One region of the Bacillus sp. LQ16 genome, then DNA from elsewhere that is predicted to be linked to it. Evidence: a T-box and tRNA genes for the amino acid it is inferred to sense, from the RefSeq annotation. Region 1 holds a T-box; the other holds one or more tRNA genes.
The links. The T-box of region 1 lies ahead of AC3EMB_RS21870 (valine--tRNA ligase). A T-box ahead of a tRNA ligase gene usually reads a tRNA of that ligase, here a tRNA-Val.
Positions count from the first base shown of each region.

Region 2: it encodes a tRNA-Val, which carries the amino acid that the T-box ahead of AC3EMB_RS21870 (valine--tRNA ligase) is inferred to sense. The anticodon was not compared.

Region 1 is NZ_CM173491.1:4,334,773-4,344,109, forward strand. It holds gene AC3EMB_RS21865 (bifunctional folylpolyglutamate synthase/dihydrofolate synthase) at 1-1,063, opposite strand, end outside; gene AC3EMB_RS21870 (valine--tRNA ligase) at 1,157-3,802, opposite strand; T-box leader at 3,840-4,071, opposite strand; gene ysxE (spore coat protein YsxE) at 4,289-5,314, opposite strand; gene spoVID (stage VI sporulation protein D) at 5,381-6,391, opposite strand; gene hemL (glutamate-1-semialdehyde 2,1-aminomutase) at 6,474-7,760, opposite strand; gene hemB (porphobilinogen synthase) at 7,760-8,749, opposite strand; gene hemD (uroporphyrinogen-III synthase) at 8,770-9,337, opposite strand, start outside.
Region 2 is NZ_CM173491.1:1,326,884-1,336,220, forward strand. It holds gene odhA (2-oxoglutarate dehydrogenase E1 component) at 1-2,182, opposite strand, end outside; gene AC3EMB_RS06685 (helix-turn-helix transcriptional regulator) at 3,006-3,215, shown strand; gene AC3EMB_RS06690 (hypothetical protein) at 3,218-3,595, shown strand; gene AC3EMB_RS06695 (DUF3976 domain-containing protein) at 3,624-3,806, shown strand; gene AC3EMB_RS06700 (hypothetical protein) at 3,939-4,301, shown strand; partial or broken gene AC3EMB_RS06705 (hypothetical protein) at 4,318-4,566, shown strand; gene AC3EMB_RS06710 (hypothetical protein) at 4,648-5,193, shown strand; gene AC3EMB_RS06715 (DUF4878 domain-containing protein) at 5,352-5,948, shown strand; tRNA gene AC3EMB_RS06720 (tRNA-Val) at 6,013-6,085, opposite strand; gene AC3EMB_RS06725 (hypothetical protein) at 6,355-6,822, opposite strand; gene AC3EMB_RS06730 (hypothetical protein) at 7,430-7,651, opposite strand; gene AC3EMB_RS06735 (class I SAM-dependent methyltransferase) at 7,819-8,574, opposite strand; gene AC3EMB_RS06740 (hypothetical protein) at 9,096-9,323, shown strand.

The DNA of each region.
Region 1 (9,337 bases):
CCATGTTATGCAATTGTTTATCACCAAGGGCAGTAAATAAAACTATTACATTTTTATCTTTGTAATGCGCTTCTACTGTTTTCACAAGGCTTTCGATACCTTCTGGATTATGAGCACCATCTATAATAATATCCGGGTTACTTTGTAGCTTTTCAAAGCGCCCAATCCAATACGCTTCCCGTAATCCCGTTCTTATTCCCTCTTCCTCAATTAAAAATGATAAATATGTTTTTACATACATTACTGCCATAAGTGCTAGCGCTGCATTTCCTACTTGATGAATACCTTTCATTGAGATTTGCAAATCTTCAAATGCGGTAAAAGGACAAGTAAAATCAAACTGTTCCCCATCTTCGTTAGACTGTTTATGTAACGCTGTAAAATGCTTGCCAAGTTCGTATAAGTTTGCATGGTTTTCCTGTGCAACATTTTGAATGACTTGCAAAGCTTCTTCATCTTTTACACCAGTAATTACCGGCACACCAGACTTAATAATCCCCGCCTTTTCATATGCAATTTCTCCTAGTGTATTCCCTAAAATATGCATATGATCGTGACCGATATTCGTAATAATCGTGAGAACAGGGTGTATAACATTGGTAGAATCAAAACGTCCACCGAGCCCTGTTTCAAATAAAACAACATCACAGAAATTGACTTTACCGAAATAGCAAATTGCCATAACAGTAATAATTTCAAACTCAGTCGCTTCCCCTAAATCCGTTTCATCTAGTTTTTCCACGACTGGTTTTACCATCTTTACGAGTTCAGTAATCTCTTCATCTGCAATTGGTGTTCCATTCACACTAATGCGTTCATTAAATGTTTCGATGTAAGGAGAGGTAAACGTTCCTACCTTATATTTCGCGCCTTCTAACATGTAACGCATATATGTTAACGTTGAACCTTTTCCATTTGTACCAGCAAGATGAATACATTTTATATGACGCTCTGGATTTCCGAGCTCTTCTAGCATCCAATTCATTCTTTCTAATCCTGGTTTAATACCAAATTTCAATCGGCTATGAATCCACCCTATCGCTTCTTCGTATGTATGTATCACGTATGCTTTTCCCCTTTCAAAAGACAACTTTCATAGTTCTATTATACGCAAAGAAAAGAGACTCACCAATATAGTGAGTCTCTAAAAATATTTTTACTTTTCAAGATCTGCTAGACGTTGACGAACTGCTTCGCGTTTTTCTAGGTAATCTTGCTCTTTCGCACGCTCTCCTTCAATAACCGCTGCAGGAGCTTTCGCTACGAAACCTTGGTTAGAAAGTTTCTTCTGTACACGTTCTACTTCTTTATCGAACTTCTCAAGTTCTTTCTCAAGACGAGCTCTCTCTTCATCAAGATTGATAAGATCAGCTAACGGTAAGAATAACTCTGCACCTGATACGATTGCAGTCATTGCTTTTTCTGGCGCTTGTAAGTCCGTTTGAATTGTTAATTCGCTTGGGTTACAGAAACGCTCAATGTAAGAGCTATTTTTCGTAAGTTGAGCAAGTACAGCCTCATCTTTTGCTTTAATTTGCATTTGAACTTTTTTGCTTATTGGCGTATTTACTTCTGCACGAATATTACGAACAGAGCGAATGATATCAACTAGAAGGTGCATTTCTGCCGCAGCTTCCGTATCTTGTAAATCTTCGCGAACTGTTGGCCACGCAGCTACTGTAATAGATTCGCCTTCATGCGGTAAATGTTGCCAAATTTTCTCTGTTACGAATGGCATGAATGGGTGTAATAGACGCATTGTTTGATCTAATACGTAAGCTAAAATAGAACGAGTCGTTTTCTTAGCTGCTTCATCTTCACCGTATAGTGGAAGTTTCGCCATTTCAATGTACCAGTCACAGAAATCATCCCAAATGAAGTTGTATAATGAACGACCAGCTTCACCGAACTCATATTTATCCATGTTACGTGTTACACTCTCGATTGTTTCGTTTAAGCGAGTTAAGATCCACTTATCTGCAACTGATTTTTCACCAGTTAAATCGATTTCTTCATACTTCATATCATCCATGTTCATTAATACGAAACGTGATGCGTTCCAAATTTTATTAATGAAGTTCCAAGTAGATTCTACTTTTTCCATGCTGAAACGTAAATCTTGACCTGGTGCACTTCCTGTTGATAAGAAATAGCGCATTGCATCTGCACCGTACTTCTCGATAACATCCATTGGGTCAATACCGTTACCAAGAGATTTACTCATCTTACGACCTTGCTCATCACGAACTAAACCGTGAATTAATACATCTTTAAATGGACGCTCGCCTGTAAACTCTAAACCTTGGAAAATCATACGAGATACCCAGAAGAAGATGATGTCATAACCCGTTACTAGTGCATCTGTTGAATAGTAACGTTTGAAGTCTGCTGAATCTTCATTTGGCCAACCAAGTGTTGAGAATGGCCATAGCGCTGAACTGAACCATGTATCAAGTACGTCGTTATCTTGATTCCAGTTTTCAATATCTGCTGGTGCTTCTGTACCTACGTATACTTCACCAGTTTCTTTATGGTACCAAGCTGGAATACGGTGTCCCCACCATAATTGACGAGAAATACACCAGTCATGAATATTTTCCATCCATCGTAAATATGTGTTTTCAAAACGCTCTGGTACGAACGTTACTTTTTCTTCTTCTTTTTGTTGAAGCGCTACTGCTTTTTCAGCAAGTGGAGCCATTTTTACGAACCATTGTGTTGATAAGTAAGGCTCAACAACTGCACCGCTACGCTCACTATGACCTACTGAATGCATATGTGGCTCGATTTCTACTAATACGCCAGCTTCTTGTAAGTCTTTCACTAATTCTTTACGGCATTCGAAACGATCCATACCGTTATATTTACCAGCTTTTTCGTTCATCGATCCATCTTCGTTCATTACTAAGATGCGTGGTAAGTCATGACGGTTACCTACTTCAAAGTCGTTCGGGTCATGAGCTGGTGTAATTTTTACAACGCCTGTTCCGAAGTCTTTTTCTACGTACTCATCAGCAATAATCGGAATCTCACGACCTACGATTGGAAGTGTAACTGTTTTTCCGATTAAATGTTTGTAACGATCATCTTCTGGATGAACTGCTACCGCTGTATCACCAAGCATCGTTTCTGGACGAGTAGTAGCAAGGCGAATGTGACCTGAACCGTCTGTTAACGGATAGTTCATATGGTAGAATGCACCTTGAACTTCTTTATGAATTACTTCAATATCAGAAAGAGCTGTGCGTGTTGCTGGATCCCAGTTGATAATATATTCACCGCGGTAAATTAAGCCTTTTTCGTATAATTGAACGAATACTTTATTAACCGCATCAGATAAACCTTCGTCTAATGTGAAACGTTCGCGAGAATAGTCTAGTCCTAAACCGACTTTCCCCCATTGTTGACGAATGTGAGAAGCGTACTCTTCTTTCCACTCCCAAGCTTTTTCAAGGAATTTCTCACGGCCAAGATCGTAACGTGAAATACCTTCTTCACGAAGTTTTCCTTCTACTTTCGCTTGTGTTGCGATACCAGCATGGTCCATTCCTGGAAGCCATAGCACATCGTAACCTTGCATACGCTTCGTACGAGTTAAAATATCTTGAAGAGTTGTATCCCAAGCATGACCTAAGTGTAACTTACCAGTTACGTTCGGAGGTGGAATTACAATTGTATACGGTTGTTTCTTCTCGTCTCCTGTTGCTTCAAAATATTTGCCTTCAAGCCACCATTGATAAAGGCCTTCTTCAACGGACATATGATCATATTTAGTTGGTAAATTCTTTTCCGTGTTTGACATTATTTTCCCTCCTTAAAATAAAAAATGTCCCTCATCCAAAAAGGACGAGGGACATCGCGGTACCACCTTTATTTACAAACAAATTCATAATTTGCTTATACTCTTAATTTGATAACGGACAAATCCGTCTTTTCCTAATGAGAACTATTCTGTTCAGAAAAGATGCTCCAGGGCTACCTTCTAACATAACTATCTAGAGAATCTCCCAGCTACTGATTCTCCTCTCTGAAGACGTTTCATGTTATACTCTTCCCCTTCAAGGCATTTATATGATTGTTAATTATTATATACAATAGTGTAAAAAACGAAACCTTATTCGTCAAGATAAATTTAAAACTATGACTTTTCGGGTGAATATAAAGAAGATAAGTAGCATTCTCTACTTATCTTCTTTATCCCGCTATTTGCGGGCAATAAGACCCCACCTCAAAATTCAGCTGAAGCAAAGAAGTTAGGTTGGAGCCACCCGCTGATTAAAGTTTTACTTTACCCGTTCCCTTGCTGGGCAGCTTGTAATTGTGACAGGAAATATTCTATATTGCTAACGAGCCAATGCGATTGTTGCAAACTCTTTACTCCGCGCAGTTCATTTTCCTCGTTGCGATTATCTCTTCTTTTCTTATAAGACTGGATTTGCCGAATAAATTGCGATGGATACGTCATATACGCAAACATAAGTAGTTGCTCTTCTTTCGTAAAAGGGAAATTTTTTTGATACATTTGAAACCATTCAAACCGATCACTTCTTGCGATTGGATATGTGTTTAAAGACCGTGAATAAAAACCTACTATATCTTGCACAGGCGTTGCAAACTTCGATTTTTCCAAACTAATAAAATAGCCATTTCGCTCATAGTCAAATAAAAAATGATTAAGTGACACGTTACCATGCACAAAAGTAATACGTGTTTTCTCTTTTTCTTTCATCGCATCGTTCCACTCATTTAATTGCTTCGTTGCAAATTCACGCGCTCTCATTACATGATGATAGTACGTACAATATTGTAATTCAAACGGGGACATATACCATTTTGATTCAGATTCTACGAGAAACTCTTCTAACATCTCACCATCATTTTCCCAGCGATCGGATATAGTTGTATAATGTTTTTCTAAATCTTCTTCCGTATATGTTTCTTCCTTCACAGTTTTTTGATGCAACGTTCCAAGTGTCTGAAACATTTTATGGTATTGATCATTATCCTCGCCGTTTCCTTCTGCACGTTCTAACCAAGGCATTAAATAATAATTATACGTCCCGTCACTTAAAATATAATTTCCATCCGTCGCGTGGTATATAGGTACATAATTTGAAAAACCTTTCTCCTTCAAATATTGAATATGATGCAGAAAATTATTCCGCTCTAACTTTCTGCCTTCTATTTTCTTGAGTGCATATGGACCTTGATTCGTATAAATTTTCATTACGCTTCCGTGCTCTTCCATATGCTGCGTATCCAATCTATATTGCCTCACGATAGGTTCATAGTGATTTCGTAATTCAATATCCATACGAATAACCCTTTCTATTCAAAACATAGCCTCTAAGAAAAGAAGCGAGTGAAAACACTCACTTCCTTATTTCGCCTTTACCCTTGAAACCGGAATATAAATAATTTGCCCCGTATTTAAAAATATATCTTCTGTTTGATTGACACGGCACACATTTTGCACAGACGTTTCATAACGTTCTGCAATAGATTCAATTGTATCCCCTTCTTGCACGAAATACATTCTTAACTTTGTAAATTCTTCTTCCGGTTCTTTCGTAAATAGTTTTGTTAAATAAAGCGCATTTTCATCTCGCTGTGAGTACTCTTCTTCTTGTTCTTCCTGCTTTTTCGCTTTTTCTTTCTTGAAATCTTTTCGCCCAAACAATTCAAATTGCGGCGTTGTTTCTTGCTCCTCTTCACGCTCCACAAATTCATGTTCCTCTATCTTCTCTTCTTCTAATTCCTGCTCTTTTCTTTCCTCTAATTGGAACGGTTCAAATGCGTAATCTTCCCACTCATCTGATTCCTTATATGCTGGTTCTTCTACATGCGGCGCCGGTCTATTTTCATCCTCTTGCGCTGAATCTTCTTCTAACTCGGCATACACCGTTTCTTCCTCTTCAGCTTCATCCTCGTTTCTCTCTTCATCACACAAACCGGTAATAGATATATCCGCTAATAATTGTAAGCAACCATTTTCCTTTAATTCATAATCAAATTCCTCAATTGATACATATAGCTCTTCAATTACTTTCACTCGATTTCTCGGAATTGATATTTCAAGCGGAAAGGAATGAACAAGTTCATTAACCCCATCTTCCCTTGTTTCTACATAATCAATTGACTTTGCTGGCGATAGTTCTCTTAATGAATACGCCGAATCATCTTTTCGTGCAACATACTCTCCCGTTAAATCTAATTGCCCTCTCACGATTACTTCATGATCAAGCTCTTCTATCTCAACGTCTGGATCTAACGAAATTGACAAAAGTTCATCGACTTCCTGTCCCTTTTGGAACCAAACAGATTCTTTTAATGAAAATCGTAACGAATGATCTGCAGCCACTTCTTTTCCCCCTCCCAAACTATATGTCATTACAGATTTATGTAGGGAAAGCTTACTTTATGAATAAAAAAAAATCGCCCCCCCTTATGGAGAGCGATTTTTCTCTAATACATTATTTTAATTTTGACATTGCAATTTCAGCTGCTGCAATCGTCGCCTCAATATCTGCGTCACTATGTGCTGTCGATAAGAATAAACCTTCGAATTGAGATGGCGGTAAGAATACACCTTGTTCTACCATTTCACGATAGTAAGCCGCAAAGAATTCTAAGTTTGAAGATTTTGCTGCATCGTAATTAATAACGGGCTCATCTGTAAAGAAAATACCAATCATAGAACCTGCACGGTTAATATGATGTGGAATGCCATGTTTTTCAGCTGCTTTACGTAATCCAGCTTCCAACATTTCTGCTTTACGCTCAAATTCTACATATGATTCTGGCGTTAACTGTACTAACGTTTCATAACCTGCTGCCATTGCAAGTGGATTACCTGATAAAGTACCAGCTTGGTAAATCGGTCCGCTTGGTGCAACTTGGCGCATAATTTCTGCTTTACCACCGTATGCTCCTACTGGTAAACCACCACCGATTACTTTACCTAAGCATGTTAAATCAGGTGTTACGCCATAATAACCTTGGCCACAATTATAAGCTACTCGGAACCCTGTCATTACTTCATCAAAAATAAGCAATGCACCGTTTTGTTCTGTTACTTCACGAAGACCTTCTAAAAATCCAGGCTGCGGAGGAACAACCCCCATATTTCCTGCTACTGGTTCTACAATTACACAAGCAATATCATCACCGAATTGTTCAAACGCGTATTTTACGCTTTCTAAATCGTTATAAGCTACTGTAATCGTATTTTTCGCTACACCTTCTGGTACACCAGGACTATCTGGTAAACCTAAAGTCGCCACACCAGAACCAGCTTTAATTAATAGCGAATCACCATGACCGTGGTAACAACCAATAAATTTCAAGATTTTATTACGACCTGTATAACCACGAGCTAAACGTAGTGCACTCATTGTTGCTTCCGTTCCAGAGTTAACCATACGCACAATCTCAATTGATGGCACGCGCTCAATAACAAGTTTTGCTAATTTATTTTCAATTTCTGTTGGTGCACCGAAGCTTGTACCTCTTTCAGCAACAGATTTTAACGCTTCTACAACACGATCATTTGCATGACCATGAATTAAAGGCCCCCATGATAATACGTAGTCGATGTATTCATTCCCATCAATATCATATACTTTAGAGCCTTTTCCACGCTCCATAAACAACGGATTCATCCCAACAGATTTAAAAGCACGAACCGGGCTATTTACGCCACCAGGCATTAAGTCTTGTGCCTCTTCAAACGCCGCAATCGATTTATCAAACTTTTTCATTATTTAGCGCCTCCTTCTTGTAACCATTTTGCTGCATCTTTCGCATGATACGTAATAATTAAGTCTGCTCCTGCACGTTTCATACTAATTAATTTTTCAAGAACAACTTCTTTTTCATTAATCCAGCCATTTTGCGCTGCCGCTTTAATCATCGAATATTCACCACTTACATTATAAGCGACGACTGGTAAATTAAAGTTATTTTTCACATCACGAACGATATCTAAGTAAGAAAGAGCTGGTTTTACGATTAAGAAATCTGCACCTTCCATTACATCTGATTCTGCTTCACGGAATGCTTCCATACGGTTTGCCGGATCCATTTGATATGTTTTACGGTCACCAAATTGCGGTGCACCGTGCGCAGCATCACGGAATGGTCCATAAAATGCTGATGAATATTTCACAGCGTACGACATAACTGGCACGTGTCCAAAACCATTTTCGTCTAATGCATGGCGAATTGCTGTTACGAAGCCGTCCATCATGTTTGATGGCGCAATAATGTCCGCTCCTGCTTTCGCTTGACTTACAGCTGTTTTCGCAAGAACTGCAAGAGACTCGTCATTTAAAATAATACCATCTTCAATTACACCGCAATGACCATGGCTTGTAAATTGACATAAACATGTGTCTGCGACTACTACTAGCTCAGGGAAATCACCTTTAATTTGCTGAATAGCACGTTGTACAATTCCATGATCACAATATGCTGATGATCCAACTTCATCCTTTTCAGCAGGTAAACCAAATACAATAACAGAACGAATACCTAAATCAACAACTTCTTGCATTTCAGCTTGCAATAAATCTAAAGAAATTTGATATACGCCTGGCATAGAAGGAACTTCATTACGAACATTTTCACCTTCTAATACAAAAATAGGGTAAATAAAATCTTCCGTATGTAAAAACGTTTCACGCACAAGCGCACGCATGCCCCCGCTTTGTCTTAAACGACGATGACGATTAAATTGTAAAGAGTTCATAGATTTCTATCCCCATTCTTTCATTTTATAGATTCACAAACACATTGTAGTAATGCTTCTACAGTGTACTCTTTCGGCACAATAACAGACGGAAAATAACGACTTGCCTCTTTTTCCGTAATAGGTCCTATACAAGCAATTGTACATTTTTTTGTCCATTCTCTCCAGTTTGCACCCTCAAGTAAACGAACAAAACTAGTAACAGTTGAAGGACTCGTAAATGTAATAATGTCTACTTCTCCTAACTTCAACGCTGCTATAAGCTCTTGCTTTTTTTCTACATTCACTTTCGTACCGTATACGATCAACTCATCTAGAGAAACACCAATTTCACGCAGTTTAACTGGTATTACATCTCTTGCTAAATTGCCTTTTGGAAATAAAATACGTTCGTTTCCATTTAATTCTTTTAGAAACTCTTCGGCAAATGCTTCTGCAACAAATGAATTCGGGACAAAATGAACTTGATAGCCCCTTTTTTCTAACTCTAATTTTGTTTTCACACCTACCACAGCGATTTTAATGGTTAGTGGTAGTTTCTTTTTTAAACTATCTAGAAAAAAAGCTACACCATTTCTGCTCGTAAAA
Region 2 (9,337 bases), 2.4 Mb from region 1:
GCTCTGGTCCTTGACCTTCATAACCGTGTGGTAATAGAAGAACTAAACCAGATTTTTGACCCCATTTTGCTCTTCCAGCTGAAACATATTGATCAAATAATGCTTGCGCAGTATTTGAGAAGTCACCATATTGCGCTTCCCACATAACAAGAGTTTCTGGAGCGAATACGTTATAACCATATTCGTAACCAACAACAGCAGCCTCTGATAACGGACTGTTATGAACAGAGAACGAAGCATTAATGTTTGGTAAGCGGTGTAATGGTGAATATGTTTCGTTTGTATCAGTATCGTGTAATACGATATGACGGTGTGCGAATGTACCACGCTGTGAATCTTGACCAGTTAAACGAATTGGCGTACCTTCTTGTAAAATAGAAGCGAATGCTAATGATTCAGCAAGTGCCCATTCAATTTTACCGTTCTCTTCAAGAGCATCTTTACGGCGCTCAAGAATTTTCTTCACTTTTGGATATACGTTAAATCCTTCTGGCCAAGATAGTAGACCTTCATTAATTGCACGAAGTGAGTCAAGTTCAATACCAGTATCGATTGGTTGAATACCTTTTGCAACAACATCTGGCACTTTAACGTGAATTGTTGCATCACCCGTATCAGCTGGTGGTACTTGTGCATAGTCGGATTTTAATTGCTCTTGTATAAACTGTGTAATTGTTTCAACTTCATCTGCATTTAGAACACCAGCAGTTTGTAATTGATCTGCGTAAATTGCTCTTACAGTTGGGTGATTTTTAATTTTTTTGTACACTTGTGGTTGCGTAACTGCTGGGTCATCCATTTCGTTATGACCGTAGCGGCGGTAACCAATTAAATCGATTAAGAAGTCTTTTTTGAACAACATGCGATATTGAATCGCAAGGTTAGCAGCAGCAAGACAAGCTTCCGGATCATCAGCGTTTACGTGAACAATTGGAATATCGAAACCTTTTGCAAGGTCACTTGAATATTTCGTAGAACGAGAATCATAGCTATCAGTCGTAAAACCAACTGCATTGTTTGCGATAACATGAATCGTTCCGCCTGTTTGATACGCGTTCAATCTGCTTAAGTTCAACGTTTCAGATACAATACCTTGACCAGGGAATGCAGCATCACCATGAACTAAAATTACGAATGATTTTGAAGTATCTTGATCTGGAAGACCAGATTTTTTACGATTCTCTTGAGCAGCACGTGCGAAACCTTCTACTACAGGATTCACGAACTCAAGATGACTCGGGTTATTTGCTAATGTCACGCGAGTGCTAACTTCTTCGTTACTAACGACTTGTTCTCTACCTAGGTGGTATTTTACGTCGCCAGTCCAGCCAGAATTGGCTACTGCGCCTTCTATTTTTGCATGTTTGAACTCAGCAAACATGTGACTATATGGTTTTTCTAATACGTGAGCAAGTACGCTTAGACGACCGCGGTGAGCCATACCAATCATGACATCCTCTACGCCGTTCTTAGCACCTTCTAGAACAATTTCATCTAAAACAGGTACAAGCATATCAACGCCCTCGATAGAGAAACGTTTTTGCCCAACGAATGTTTTATGCAAGAATTGCTCGAAACCTTCAACAGCTGTTAAACGTTTTAAAAGAGCAGTTCGTTTTTTATTTGATAGTGGTTGACGCAATGAATTTGATTCCACCATTTGATGCAACCACGCGCGTTCTTCACTATCTTGTATATGAGAAAATTCATAAGCTAAAGATTTTGTATAAACGTCTTTTAATCTATGAATTACATCAAGTGCAGTGTGAATACCTTCTGGTGCATCTTGCCATACTGTTTTCGCTGGAATCGCTTTCAAGTCAGCATCGCTCAGTTCACTCATTGCTTTCTCAAGAAGTGATTGTCCATTTGCAGCATCTTCCATCGGGTTAATGTGAGCCAACGTATGCCCGAAAGAACGAATTTGCTCAACAAGTTGAACGACTTTAAGAATCTTTTCAATGTTACCTGTGTTTTGAGGAGAAAAATGTGTTGCTGTGTTGTCCCCTGTTACGACATCATCTTGAAACGAAGGAGCTCCAAAAATTTCAAAAAGCTCTTGTAATTCCGGATCAACAGAACCTGCTCCAGTTACGTAAAGATCATACTGCTCAATAACATAACCAAGGTTCGGACCGTGGAACTTGGCCCAAGGGTTTGTCGTTGTATTCTTCCTCGTCATTTGTTTAAACCTCCCAATGCATATAATCCTTTTCCATACAAAGGTGCATTTTGCTCTTTTTCAATAAGTAATGAATCAATAATCAATGTAAATGTTTTCTTTACTCTTATGTTATTACAATAATTTACATAATACCAAACACTATTACTTATCTGTTTTGTAAAAAAACATTCACAATAACTTATCACCCAAGTTAATCTTTCACTTTATAAAGTAATTTTACAGAAAAATGGGGTGGATATATTTGGTATGCCTATACTAATAGCTATAATTGTTGCATTTAAATATAGGTATAATAGTTAGAATGTTTTGATAAAATTTAGTTTGAATTATGTATATTGAAATAATAAGCGCTTTCATAGATATTATACAACAATATAACGGAATATAGTATAAAAAATAAAAAATTATGAATTTAGCGTAAACTTTATTTCGATAGTGTTAACTATCGAAAGGAAAATGAAGGATTTCTACAAAAAAAGTTGTTAAACATAAAAAATGGTTCATAACCCGTTAGTTTCTATAAATATGCCAAAAAACACCGTAAAACCAATAACACATTTCATCTAATAAAGAAGAGAATGAAATATTTTAAAAGGATAAAACAAATATGAAGATATTAAATTTAAAAAAAGGTGAGGAGGAAATATAGTAACGATTACATACAGTGTTCCATGTTTTATTACAAAATAGACGTGCTGAAATCGAACAAGTTTCTTCTATATAAATAGAGTGAAAAATGATTAGGATGAATGTAAAGGAACCTTGACGTAAAGTTTACTTTACATATATACTCGATATATGGGAGGAGGGAGAAATTTCCTTGGAAAATAAAATGGTCGAATACCGAAAGAAATTTGGACTATCTCAAGAAAAACTGGCTGAGAAACTCGGGGTTTCCAGACAAACCATTATCTCAATTGAAAAAGGGAAATACGATCCATCACTTCCGCTAGCATTTGAAATAGCGAAAACATTTCAGACAACGATAGAACATGTATTTATTTATGAAGGAAAAGAAGAGGGGGAATAGGGATGAATTATTCACAAAAGTACTTTGTAATTATGGGTGTTATTTTTCTATTTATGAGTGGATTTATGATATTAACAGGTATAATGACGCATTCTGCACCACCAGCTATAACGTATCCATTGCTTGGAATGATGATTATGAGTTTCTGTCTAAGCTACTTACACCCGCAATTTAAAGAAAAAGACGAGCGAATGAAACTTATTCGTTATAAAGGAATGTTTGTAACCTTTTTTGCATTAACAGCATATTATCTTCTTTTCTCTATCGGCTTAAACTTAAAAATACTTACACTATCTGCTACTGAATTATTGAATATACTTATGGCACTTACAATGAGTACCGTCTTTATCTCATTTGTTGTTTTGGCAAAAAGATATTAAGATGGAAGAGAGAAAGGAAGATTAACATATGCAAATGATGTATGCTTTTGGCATTGGGCTTGTATTATTTTTAGCTGTATTCTTATTTATTCGTAAAGACGTTCAAGGCGGGACGTTAACGAAACGAGGATTTTATAAAATGATCGGCTGTTTAGTTGTTATGTTTATAGCGATTATTGTAATGATCGTTTTAATAAGTCAGTCACTATAGAATGTAAAAACGGAACCTTACTTCGGTAAGGTTTTTCTTTATTTTTAAACCTAAAAATTACCACTAAATCCATTTACTGTAAATGACTTATATTATATAATCCAATGAAATGATAGATAAGGAGTGTAGTATATGAATAAAAAAACTATCTTCTATTTATTAACTTGTCTACTACTTGTAGCTAGTACTACTTATATAATATGTAACAAAAGAGAACAAGTGCCACCTATATTAGTATCGGACGAACAAGAATACTATGTTACAAATGAACCTGCCAAAATAGAAGAAGTTGGGCAAAAACTTGGCGAAGTAACAAAGAAAATTAAAACAAGTAAAAAACCTACTAAAAATAAAGAACCTAATACATTACAAGAGAAAACAGAAGTATTCACAATGATTGAGGAAGAAAAAAGTGATTACCCGCCTTTAATCATAAAGGAAGCTTATAGTGATAAATATAGGGTAGTGAGGCCGATGTTGAAGCAAGTATTATGATGAAAAGGAGATTCATATGCAGACAGTAATTTCGTATCCGTGGGTGTTAAGAAAAATATTTGTCTTTTTCCTCCTATCGGTGCTGTTTACATTTTGATGAATAGAGGAGCGATACAAAAGAGAGATTTTATATTTATTATTTGCTGCTATGAATATATCACTTTGGTTATTGCTTATGATTTTTGATTGGAGTATGTGGATGGTAGTAGGGCATTATTTGTTTGGAGCAGTTGTTATTGTTTTTTCGAATATGAATAAGAGCTAAGCCAGCAACCTTAAAGTTGCTGGTTTTTATTTTGCTATTTATAATGAAGAAACAAATTTTTAATAGAGAGTAGTGGGCGTTATGAGATGGAAAGAGGGAACGTTTGAAAAAATAGACACGAATGACTCATCTGTTGAGCAACTTATAAACACGTTTAAGGAACAAAACTTAATTGGTGGAGCAATAATAAGCTGTTTTAAAGTGCATAACGAAAATTTTTTTAAAGAAATACTACATTCGAAAGATGGACATGAGCACTTCTTTAGAAGAATCTTCAACTCTTTAGATATAATCAATAACTTAGAAGAGTTAAAAATACATACATCAGACAAATATAAGTTTCGTTTTAAAGAGCAGCTGGCAGTTATGCTTGATGGTAGCATTGCTGCGCAAATTTTGTGGGGCGGAGCATATGAAGGGTTTAAGGAACGACCAGTTATCGCAAAACAATTAGCAGTCAATGTATGTCAATATATGTTCCAAGATCGATACGAAGATATTAAAGTGTTCGAAAGCTATCGCTCTTGGACAGATTGGTTTTACGATGTTGCGTGGGATGTTACTTGGATGGTGTTAGATAGTAGGGAACAGAAAATGTGGTTCATTTGTGCTACGGATACAGATTGATAGAAGAGGGACCTTGTAGGAATGCTGCAAGGCCCTTTATCTTTTGGGAATTAATAGAAAACGAATCATATAAATGCTATACTAAAAAATGTTTGTAATGTCAGTTTCATAATATTGTATGATGCTGACTTACTAGAAAAGATAAGAGGAGAATGAGCGTGCAAAAGATAAAGAGATTATTGCTATTAATGATGGTAGTAGGATTAACAGCAGGTGTTTTAGCAGGGTGTGCAAATCCGAAAGATACTACAGAAGAATTTTTAACAGCGATACAAAAAGGTGATGTAGAAAAGGCTCGTACATTTGTTGAGAGTGACAAAGAATTTAATAAACTAAATGAAAAAACAGATGATGCTGAGGCAAAAGCAATGCTAAGTGCAATTACAAAGAACTTTAAATTTGAAAAGCTAGAAGAAGTATCGAAAAAGGATGACAAAGCAGAAGTGAAAGTAAAAATTACATCTGCTGATCTATCCGTTGCTGTAACAAAAGCAGTGGGAGAAGTTATGCCAATGGCGTTCGCTAGTGCCTTTAGTGAAGACAAAGAACAATCTGAAAAAGCTATCGAAAAAACAATGACCTCAACTATCGTCAAAAACTTAGCAGATAAAGATGCAGCAATGGCAACTCGCGAAGTTACCTTGAACTTAAAGAAAGACAAAGATGGCGACTATAAAATTGTTGCTGACGATAACTTGAAAGAAGTATTGTTTGCAAATGCGAAGTCTTTGGAGAAGATGTTTGGTGGGAAGTAATTGAATTAGATAAAAAAGAGACACTATATCACGTAGAAGGTTGATATGGTGTCTCTTTTTTATATGACCCCGGAGAGGCTCGAACTCACGACCTCCACCCTGTCAAGGTGGCGCTCTCCCTGCTGAGCTACGGGATCCCAACTATAAATATTACGATCAGCAATGTGTTTTCATTTCATTCGTGTAATCGAAGGATTTGTATAATTTATTGAATATTGTAACATTTAATGTATTCCTATAATAACAACAAACTTTAATGGTGTAAAGATTTAATTTTCTGGATATAATCATTCCAATTTTTATATAAAAAATAAGCCCCGAAGAGCTTATTTTAATAATAATATCACCGCGATTATCAATGATATTTTCAAGAATACAATCATAAATAATGGGGCTCGTTCATGAGTTATCGTCCTGTAACTGTCATTCCTGCTGTGTAAATTGTATCTACAGAACCGTCAGCACTTACAACTTCAACTTTATAGCGATATGTTCCATTGTCTGAAATGTTTTCGCCATATCCTGTGAAAGTAGAAATTTCATCATTACTTCCAGCTGGAACCCATTGATTTTGCCAATGGAAGAAAGTATCATATTCTCCCCAGTTATCGCCATATTTTTTCTCGATGCTGACATTGTAATGAATATCTTCAGCTCGTTCATTTGTAATTCTTGCAATTACGTTTTGACCGAAGCTATATTCTGTAGCGTGTACTTGAACTGTAACACCATTCAACGTTTCGCTAGGACCACAAATATAACGACAGAACTCGCTTGCTCCGTCAGCATTTGCCTTCGGTGTATCAATGTTCATAGCTGTTAAACCGCCTAAAGCTAAAGCTCCTGTTAATAATACTTTACCAAATGCTTTCACTTAAAATTCCCCCTAAGTATATTTTCAATTCGTTCCATAGATATCACATTAAGTAGTTTTATAACGTTAATCTAATCGAACACTTTTTTCCTCGAGTGCATTCGCTATGAATCTTTCATCTTGTAGTAATCTAATCTCTACATAAAATTTCATAGTTTTGATTCCATATATGTATCATGATTTACATAGAACAAATCTGTTAATACGTTTTGGTTAATTGCTTATCCCACTACTTTTTATTACCTTTTATTGGTAAAACATTGGTTTTATTATATACCATTATTATCTATTTACAAGAGAAAATAATCCTGTATGCAAAAATGCATAATAAAAACCACTACTTGTATTCTGAATTACAGAATACAAGTAGTGGTTGGTTTCAATTAATATTTAATTGGAACCTAATGCTAATTTTTTATGTTTAACAGTATACATATATCACTGTTTTTTTAGTCATAATTGATAAAATTTGTTCAGGGGACGCCCTTTCTGCTGAGCTACGGGATCTTCAAAAGGGAAAGTATAAGCGATTATGAGAGTAATGTATGAAGGGATAATGATGAGAAGCGAATTTAGTAGAAAGTAGTCTTTGGATGTAGAGGTTATATTATTTCCGATACCAATCCAAAGGACCTTCATCACTCAAATCAACAAGAAAAGGGAACAAGAAGTGTAAAGGTAAGCTTATAAGTTCTGGCATAGCGTTCACTGTTTTCTTTGATAGATATTGCCTCCCAAAACAATACGGACAATCTTTTTCAAATGCCAAGAGTATTGACCATACATCTTTTACTTTCCATTTCGTTTTACAATACGTACAACGCGCCATTGAGTTCCTCCTCAGTTTAAGGTGTTTTCTAATATATTCTACTTTATTGTACGAAAGTCATTTGAATTTGATGTGGTAAAATGCAAAACAAGCCTAACCACGTTCTACATTCAGGAAGGGGCTAGGCTTGTTTTAATTTCGATCAAAGTCTCTTTGTATCAGGCTGTTTATACATTGCCTAGATAACTTCGCGTTAAATTCGGGAGAATAATTTTTCCATTTTTACTGTGTTTTTCGAATAGCTCTGATAGGAGAAAAATAAAATTTTTATACTGTTCGTCATTTTCTTTCGGAGCATAAGATGCTGATAAATTCCTTCCCAAAAACCCTTCATAATCAAAAAGTAAATCATTTTGATATTCTTTAAACTCATACTTTCCATCCTTAAAAAAGCTATTAAATACTTCTGGAGTTTCATCTATTCCACCGCTAAATCCTTTAAAGTTTGGACAGGTTTTCTGGCAAATTTCTGCGTTCTCTTTAATAAGTGGACTAGTTAAATCTCTACTATTCCAAACAAGAGCAACATTTGCTTTTTGTTTTAAAATTCGTTGGCATTCGATTTTGAAAGCCTCTTTATTAAACCAATGAAATGCTTGGGCAACAGTTACTAAATCTACACTATTTTCTTTTAAAGTGGTATGTTCAGCAGTTGCTTTTATGGATTGAAAACGAGAATATAGTTTTAACGATTGCTCAGCGATCTTCCTCATATCATCATTTGGTTCAACTCCAATAACATGTAAACCACTTTCAAGCAGCTGGCGGCTAAATATCCCCGTACCTGAACCAATATCAGCTACAATCCGATTCCCTTTCAGTTGGTTAGCTGAAAGCAAGTAATCAATATATTCATTAGGATAACTAGGGCGATATTTTGCATATATATCGGCCCTGTCAGTAAAATTTTCTGTTGTTTTCACAGTACTACCTTCTTTCTTACGATATTATGTACAGAAATAGAAATTAAATATGAATTCCGGCATCAGTCTCTAAGTCTACAACTTAAGAGTCCAGCTAAATAGAAAGCCTCAGTTTCTTTATTCAAATATCCTTTATCCGTTTAGTATACTATTTTAGATAATATCTTCCAAAAGACTAGAATGGCTTACTCAATTATGTTTTAAAGTGTATATTTTTATGGATTTATTTAATAATTTATGAGCGATTGTATGTCGTATTACGTTTACGTAGGTAAGAGATTTTCATTTTTGCTATTTAAATTGGCCAATATATCCTTTTTACAATTTACTGAAAATCATGTATAACAGAGATACATGATTATTTTATCTCGCTATTTGCGGGCAGTAAGATCCCTTACCTCGAAATTTAGCAAAAGTAAAGAAGTTAGGTTGGGATTGGGATGGCCGTAAAAGTCCGATTGGTGAGGGTTGATGAAAGTTTCACTTTATAAATATTCAGAAGTAGAGGGAGAAAAGTTGTAATGGTAAGAAAAACGTTCAAGATGCGCGTGTCTAAAAATAGAACGATTTCGATTAATGGCTCGATTCTTGATGTGGATGTTACACATGATGAATTTTTACAAGAGTTTGTTGAGTGGGTCGATTCTAAAGGTTGGTCGTTTATGGGGATAACCGATGAGATTACGCCCGAGGAAGCTAGTCAAAAGTTAATAGATTCGTTGATAGATGAGAAGGATAAGAAAGAGTAATTCCTTCTTATTTT